2 regions of the Streptococcus sp. HMSC073D05 genome follow, and region 1 is predicted to be linked to the other one. Evidence: predicted binding sites of a transcription regulator. Region 1 holds the regulator's gene; the other holds the start of a gene.

What was found. The regulator NrdR, encoded in region 1, represses ribonucleotide reductase genes. The targets are predictions, from matches to a motif close to ACACNATATATNGTGT.
Region 2: a site for NrdR is predicted at 1,289-1,304, ahead of nrdH (glutaredoxin-like protein NrdH). Genes of this name have one in related genera too.

Annotation. Positions count from the first base shown of each region.
Region 1 is NZ_KV807499.1:377,124-380,546, forward strand. It holds gene dnaI (primosomal protein DnaI) at 1-578, opposite strand, end outside; gene HMPREF2832_RS09305 (replication initiation and membrane attachment family protein) at 579-1,757, opposite strand; gene nrdR (transcriptional regulator NrdR) at 1,758-2,231, opposite strand; gene HMPREF2832_RS09315 (endonuclease/exonuclease/phosphatase family protein) at 2,396-3,208, opposite strand; gene HMPREF2832_RS09320 (PTS transporter subunit IIBC) at 3,294-3,423, opposite strand, start outside.
Region 2 is NZ_KV807489.1:328,134-331,556, forward strand. It holds gene ptsP (phosphoenolpyruvate--protein phosphotransferase) at 1-678, opposite strand, end outside; gene HMPREF2832_RS05025 (phosphocarrier protein HPr) at 682-945, opposite strand; gene nrdH (glutaredoxin-like protein NrdH) at 1,421-1,639, shown strand; gene nrdE (class 1b ribonucleoside-diphosphate reductase subunit alpha) at 1,754-3,423, shown strand, end outside.

The DNA.
Region 1 (3,423 bases):
ATCGCAAAACTTGGAAAATGAAGTAGGGTAGTAGAGGCCTGGCGTTTTTCGGATAAATCATGAGCCAAGGCTGCCATCATGTAGCTCTTTCCTACTCCGAAATCACCATAGAGGTAGATCCCCTTTTGATATTCAGGATAGTTGGCCACAAAATTAGCTAATTCTTCAAAGGCCTCAAATCGCCCCTTATCATCGAGTTCTACCTTGGCTAGACTCGCTTCTTTCAAGGTTGAAGGGAGATTGATCAAGTTGAGACGTTGGTTGATCGCAGCTCGTTTTTGGGCTTCGATTAACTCTGGCGTTTCCTCATAAGCGACATCCGCATAGCCTTCATTCATGGTGAGGATGGGCTTATAACCTTTGGCAATATAATCCGGATCTCCCAATAAGAAACGGTTGCGTTCACTAATGTATTGATTAAATTTTGAAATACTCCGTCGAATTTCTTGTTCAGACAAAGACTGGTCCTTGATAAAGGCAGCAACTTCTTGGTCTGCCAAGATCTGTGCGACCAAATCCTCATAGTTAAATTGACGCGCACGGTTCATGTGAGACATGGTTTGACCTACACTTTCCATCTACTCACCTCCTTGATTCAGTTTTTCTAATAGGCGTTGTTTCTCTTTAGCAAGATCCACCTTTTCTGCTTGACTGGTTTGATTTTGATAGTTTGGTTGGCTCCACTTGGGAACATTGCTGTTCTTGCCCTTAGCTGATGTAGGACTCGTCCCCTTGTTTCCTTGAGCTTTAGCTTGTTCCTGGCGTTCTCGAACTTTTAAAATCGCTAGTTCTGCACTGTTGACCCCTTGATAAGAAAAATCATTTCCCACCTTCAAAGCATACTTTTCATTGAGATTAGCAGACTGGGTCTTATTAAAGGTCAACAATAAGATGATATTGATCACCTCATCTAATAAGCCTAGATCAGCTAACTTGGATAAAGTCTTGCGTTCGCTCTGCGTAATGGTCGCATTGCGCGCCTTCTTAATCTCCGCTAGAAATTGTAGGCTGGATTTTGCCTTAGCTTCCCTCAGTATAGTTTCTTCCTGACGGCTATAGGACATGCGGGGTTGCTCTTGGCTAGCCTGAGCTAATTTTTGTTTCATTCTCTTTGGAGAGACGGTACGGTCTACAGCTGTTTCTTTGGCTAAAAGATACGTTTCATACCAGGTCCATTGCTGCTCTTCTGCAATGGCAAAGAGGGCAAGAGTCGCTTCTCCTTCATCCGCAAAACGAAGTCCATCACGCCCCATCATTCGCTTAAACATCTCCATATCAAACTGCTGTTTCTTGCTTGGAACAACGGTCACCTCACCAGCATCTAGTCCAAAGACTTGAGAGAAGGAAACTTGCCGTCTAGTTCCTAAAGAGCGTGCTGGGATCAGATCCTCAACAGCCTTTTCCCCAATCTTTTTTTCAAGCAAGCGTTTGAAAATAGCATTCGAAAAAAATTGTTCTGATTCAAGAGGAGCATGTAACTGGATGGTGATCCCAACTTCTTCCTCATAGAGATCCATCAACCCCATAGCAATTAAACGATCAAAGGCTAGTAGCAACTGTGGAAATCCTATATTCAAGTGATTGAGGATTTGAGCAAGTAAATATTGTTTTTCACCCTGATCATAAGAGGCGAGCAGATAACGATAAATCGCTACTGTTTCTGTCTCTAAAATAGGCAGGTAATACTGCTCCAATGCAGCCCCTGCCGGTGGAAGAAGATTATTTTTTAAAAATGCGAAAGGCGTATTGGGCTTCATCTATTTTTCCTTTTTCTTCTTGGTTCCCTTCGTAATTTGTTTCAAGAGGGTCTCTAACTCACCGACATCCTTGAAACTCCGGTAAACACTAGCAAAACGGACATAGGTGATCTCATCTAGATCTGCTAACTCATCCATGACCAACGAACCAATATATTCACTGTTGATTTCATTATCACTTTGGCTGCGAACCTTTTGCTCGATCCGGTTTACAATTTCTTCAATTTCGTCACTAGAAACAGGCCGTTTTTGAGCTGAGCGGATAATACCATTAAAGATTTTATCACGAGAAAATTGCTCGCGTGTCCCATCCTTTTTGACAACCACTAGGGTCCGCTCTTCCACTCGTTCGTAGGTAGTAAAGCGATAATGGCATTCTTCGCATTCCCTGCGACGACGGATGGTGTTCCCATCTTCAGCTTGTCGACTATCCACCACACTAGACTTACTTCCACCACATTTTGGACAACGCATTTGCTACCTCCTTAAACTGTTTTAACACTTCATTTTACCATAAATTGAATCGTAAAGAAAGCAGAAGAACAGGAGAATCCCCTATGCTTGCTCCTCATTGATCCATAAAAAAGAGTCGAAGGACGATTGAATAAAATCGTTTTCCTTTCGACTCTCCATTTATATTAAAGTGATAATTCAGCTTCTAAGCCATAGTGATCACTGACATGGGGTTTGTTTTGATCATCAAAAATGACATGTAGACGCTGGATGTCCCATTCTGGACTTGCAAAGACGTAATCGATTCGCAATGGAACTTGATTATCCGTCCAGCCATCGATTCCAGGACCTACAGTATAAGTCCCCTTTGTTTCTTTGGCTTCGATAAAACTATCTTGAAGTTTTAGCGAACTGGATAGAATCGTTTCATACCCTTCTTGACCAGCAGGATTATTGAAATCACCAGCTAGAATAAAAGGTTTGCCTACTTGGCTGAAGTAGTTCTCAATGCGTGGCCACTCAAATTGGAAACCTTTGTCCCACCAAGAAAGATGGACGCTGGCAACAGCAATCTCTTTGCCATCTACACTTGTATGGGCAACGGCTACTCGACGAGTATGGTAGTCCGTTGGATCATCCATATTGGATACCAAAATCTCATCCGCCTTCAAGGGTTGACGCGAAAGAACGGCCACACCCTCATTGAGGTGATCATAGCCAATATGGTTGTAGGCCCAAGTCCAATAATAGTGGAGTCCATGAGCAGCTAACTCTTCTACCAATACGCGAACAAAGTGATCCTTGTGAATCGCTACAGATGATGGCAAAGCTTGATAATACTCATCTGTTTCGACTGTTTCTGAGGCCATTTCTTGATTGACCTCTTGGAAACAGATCACATCATATTGCGCTTCTAAAATTTGTTCCTTGAGGGTTTCAAATTTTTGCTGAGCATTCTCTTCCATCCAACTATGGGAATTTAATGTTAAAAATTTCATCCCCTGATTTCTCCTTCTCTCCAAATCAAGAAACGGCAAGAGGCCGGGTGCACTGCCCCAACCTCATTTTCTTTGCCGACGTCTCTTATAATTCTACTGTTGCAACTGGCGCATTTGCTGCCAATTTACCAGTATGTTCGACCTTAACGGATTTAATCGCATCTGCATTTGTGAAGACAACAATTGTTGAAGTTTCACGACCAGCTGCACGGATC
Region 2 (3,423 bases), on a different contig from region 1:
AGTGATCCCTGAAACAGCCAAAACATCACCATCTTTGACAAGTTCTGTGATGTTATTTGTACCAAGAACAGCTGCGATTTCAAGTGTACGAGCCATGATAGCTGAGTGACTGGTACGTCCACCGATATTCGTAACAAAAGCTTTTACATACTTTTTGTTCAACTGCGCTGTATCAGATGGAGTCAAGTCATGCGCAACCACGATTGCTTCTTCATTGATAGAAGCAGGGTTTGGCAATTTCTTACCAAGCAAGTTGGCAAGGACACGTTTGGTAACGTCACGAATATCTGCCGCACGTTCTTGCATGTAAGGATTGTCTTCCATTCCTTCAAAGATCGCAATGAACATGTCAGTGACTTCTTTCAAGCCTGCTTCTGCATTGATTTTTTTCGTACGAATTGTTTCTTTGATCTGACCAATCATTTCAGGGTCAGCAAGAACCATCATATGCGCATCAAAAACTTGCGCTGCTTCTTCACCAAGGCTTGCTACTGCATTCTCCCGGATAAGAGAAAGCTCGTTTTGTGAAGCTTCAAGAGCTGCATCCAAACGAGCTTCTTCTGCACTTGTATCTTCGACTGAAACAGTCTCAAATGATAAGTCTGGTTGAATGAGCAAATATGCCTTAGCAACGGCAACACCGTCAGATGCTGCAATTCCTTTTAGCATTTTTGTCATATTTTAAGCCAATCCTTCTTTAGTCATTGTTTCTGAGATAGCTGCGATAGCATCATCAGCGTCAGCACCTTCTGCAGAGATTACAACGTCTGCTCCTTGACCAACACCAAGGCTCATAACACCCATGATTGATTTCAAGTTAACTGATTTACCTTTGTATTCAAGAGTAATATCTGAAGCAAATTTGCTAGCAGTTTGAACCAACAAAGTTGCTGGACGTGCGTGGATACCTGTTTCTGCCACGATGTGGAAATCTTTAGAAGCCATAGTTTGACTCTCCTTTTTAAAAATAGTTTTTGAGTTACCTTTTGATAACCCTTACAATTTGGTATTATATCATCTTTTGAAATTTTTTTCAAGATTTTTATCACTGACTTACAGAAAAAGACTGCGAAAAATCCCAATTTAGATACATTTTAAGAAGCACTTGAAGAACAGAGGAAATATCTTTTCAATTTTCTACTATATTATAAGTAACATTTTCCTCCGCTTTCAATGAAAAGAAGCTCTTTAACCACAGGATATTGATTCACCAAAAAATTATAACTAATTAAAGATGCTTTAAAGCCTATTCCTATCCCATTTCTTCGATTTTCACACTTTTCACTCACCACAATATATTGTGCTTTGAAAACTCCATTTCATCTCTTTGCACAATATTTAGTTTTATTTTGTTGACAAGTTGCTGGATTTTGTTTATACTGTTTACAGATTTATATTTCGATAGGAGAACGGAAAAGAAATGGTAACCATTTATTCAAAAAATAATTGTGTTCAATGCAAAATGACCAAGCGATTCCTCGATAGCAATCACGTGGAATATCGCGAAATTAACTTAGATGAACAGCCAGAATTTGTAGAGCATGTTAAGAACCTTGGCTTCAATGCTGCTCCAGTTATTCAAACACCGGATGAAGTATTTTCTGGTTTTCAACCAGCTAAGTTGAAGAAACTTTCATAATAAACACAGTATTTTGCTTAAATAGGGTCTAGCGTTAGCAACCTAACACTAGACTTTTTACTTGTAAAGAGAGGACTTCTCCTCTTCATTTTTTTGAACTAGAAAAGGATTATTATGGGATTAAAATCTCTTGAAGATGTGACGTATTTTCGTCTTAACAATGAAATCAACCGTCCAGTAAACGGCCAAATCATGCTTCATAAGGATAAAGAAGCTTTGGATGCGTTCTTTAAAGAAAATGTTGTACCAAATACTAAAGCCTTTGACTCGATTACAGACAAGATTCAGTACCTTCTCGAGCACAATTACATTGAGAGAGCTTTTATCGAGAAATACCGTCCTGAATTTTTAGAGGAATTGGCCCAATTTATCAAAGACCAAAACTTCCAATTCAAGTCCTTCATGGCGGCCTACAAATTCTATAACCAATACGCTTTGAAAACAAATGATGGAGAATACTATCTTGAAAGCATGGAAGACCGTGTCTTCTTCAATGCTCTCTATTTTGCAGATGGAAATGAAGCTATCGCGCGAGACATCGCAAACGAAATTATCCACCAACGCTACCAACCAGCGACTCCTTCTTTCTTAAACGCTGGACGTGCCCGCCGTGGAGAATTGGTTTCATGTTTCTTGATCCAGGTAACCGATGATATGAACGCGATCGGACGTTCCATCAACTCTGCCCTTCAACTTTCACGTATCGGTGGTGGGGTTGGGATTTCCCTCAGCAACCTTCGTGAAGCTGGAGCACCGATCAAGGGGTATGAAGGAGCCGCTTCTGGGGTCGTACCTGTTATGAAACTCTTTGAAGATAGCTTCTCTTACTCTAACCAATTGGGACAACGCCAAGGGGCTGGGGTGGTTTACCTCAATGTCTTTCACCCAGACATCATCGCCTTTCTTTCTACTAAGAAAGAAAATGCTGATGAAAAAGTTCGGGTTAAGACTCTCTCACTTGGCGTCGTCGTACCAGACAAGTTCTATGAGTTGGCTCGTAAAAATGAAGAAATGTACCTCTTCAGCCCATACTCTGTGGAACGTGAATACGGAGTACCATTCAATTACATCGACATCACTGAAAAATACGATGAGTTGGTTGCTAATCCAAACATCCGCAAGACAAAAATTAAAGCACGTGATTTGGAAACTGAAATTTCTAAATTGCAACAAGAATCTGGCTATCCATATGTAGTCAACATCGATACTGCTAACCGGGCAAACCCTGTTGATGGGAAAATCATCATGAGTAACTTGTGTTCAGAGATCCTCCAGGTTCAAGAGCCAAGCTTGATTAACGATGCTCAAGAATTCATTAAAATGGGAACTGACGTCTCATGTAACCTTGGTTCAACCAACGTGGTTAACATGATGACTTCACCTGATTTTGGACGTTCGATTCGTGCCATGGTCCGTGCTTTGACCTTCGTTACAGATAGCTCTCATATCGTGGCCGTTCCAACTATCGACCACGGAAATAAACTGGCGCATTCGTTCGGACTTGGAGCTATGGGACTTCACAGCTACCTTGCGCAACAATTGATTGAATACGGATCCCCTGAGTCTGTTGAGTTCACAAGTATCTACTTCATGCTCATGAACTACTGGACTCTCGTAGAATCAAATAACATTGCACGCGAACGTGGTGTCACCTTCCACAATTTTGAAAAATCTGATTATGCCAACGGTAGATACTTTGATAAGTACATGACTGGAGAATTTGTACCAAAATCTGATCGCGTCAAAGAACTCTTTAAAGATATCTTTATCCCAAGTGCAGAGGA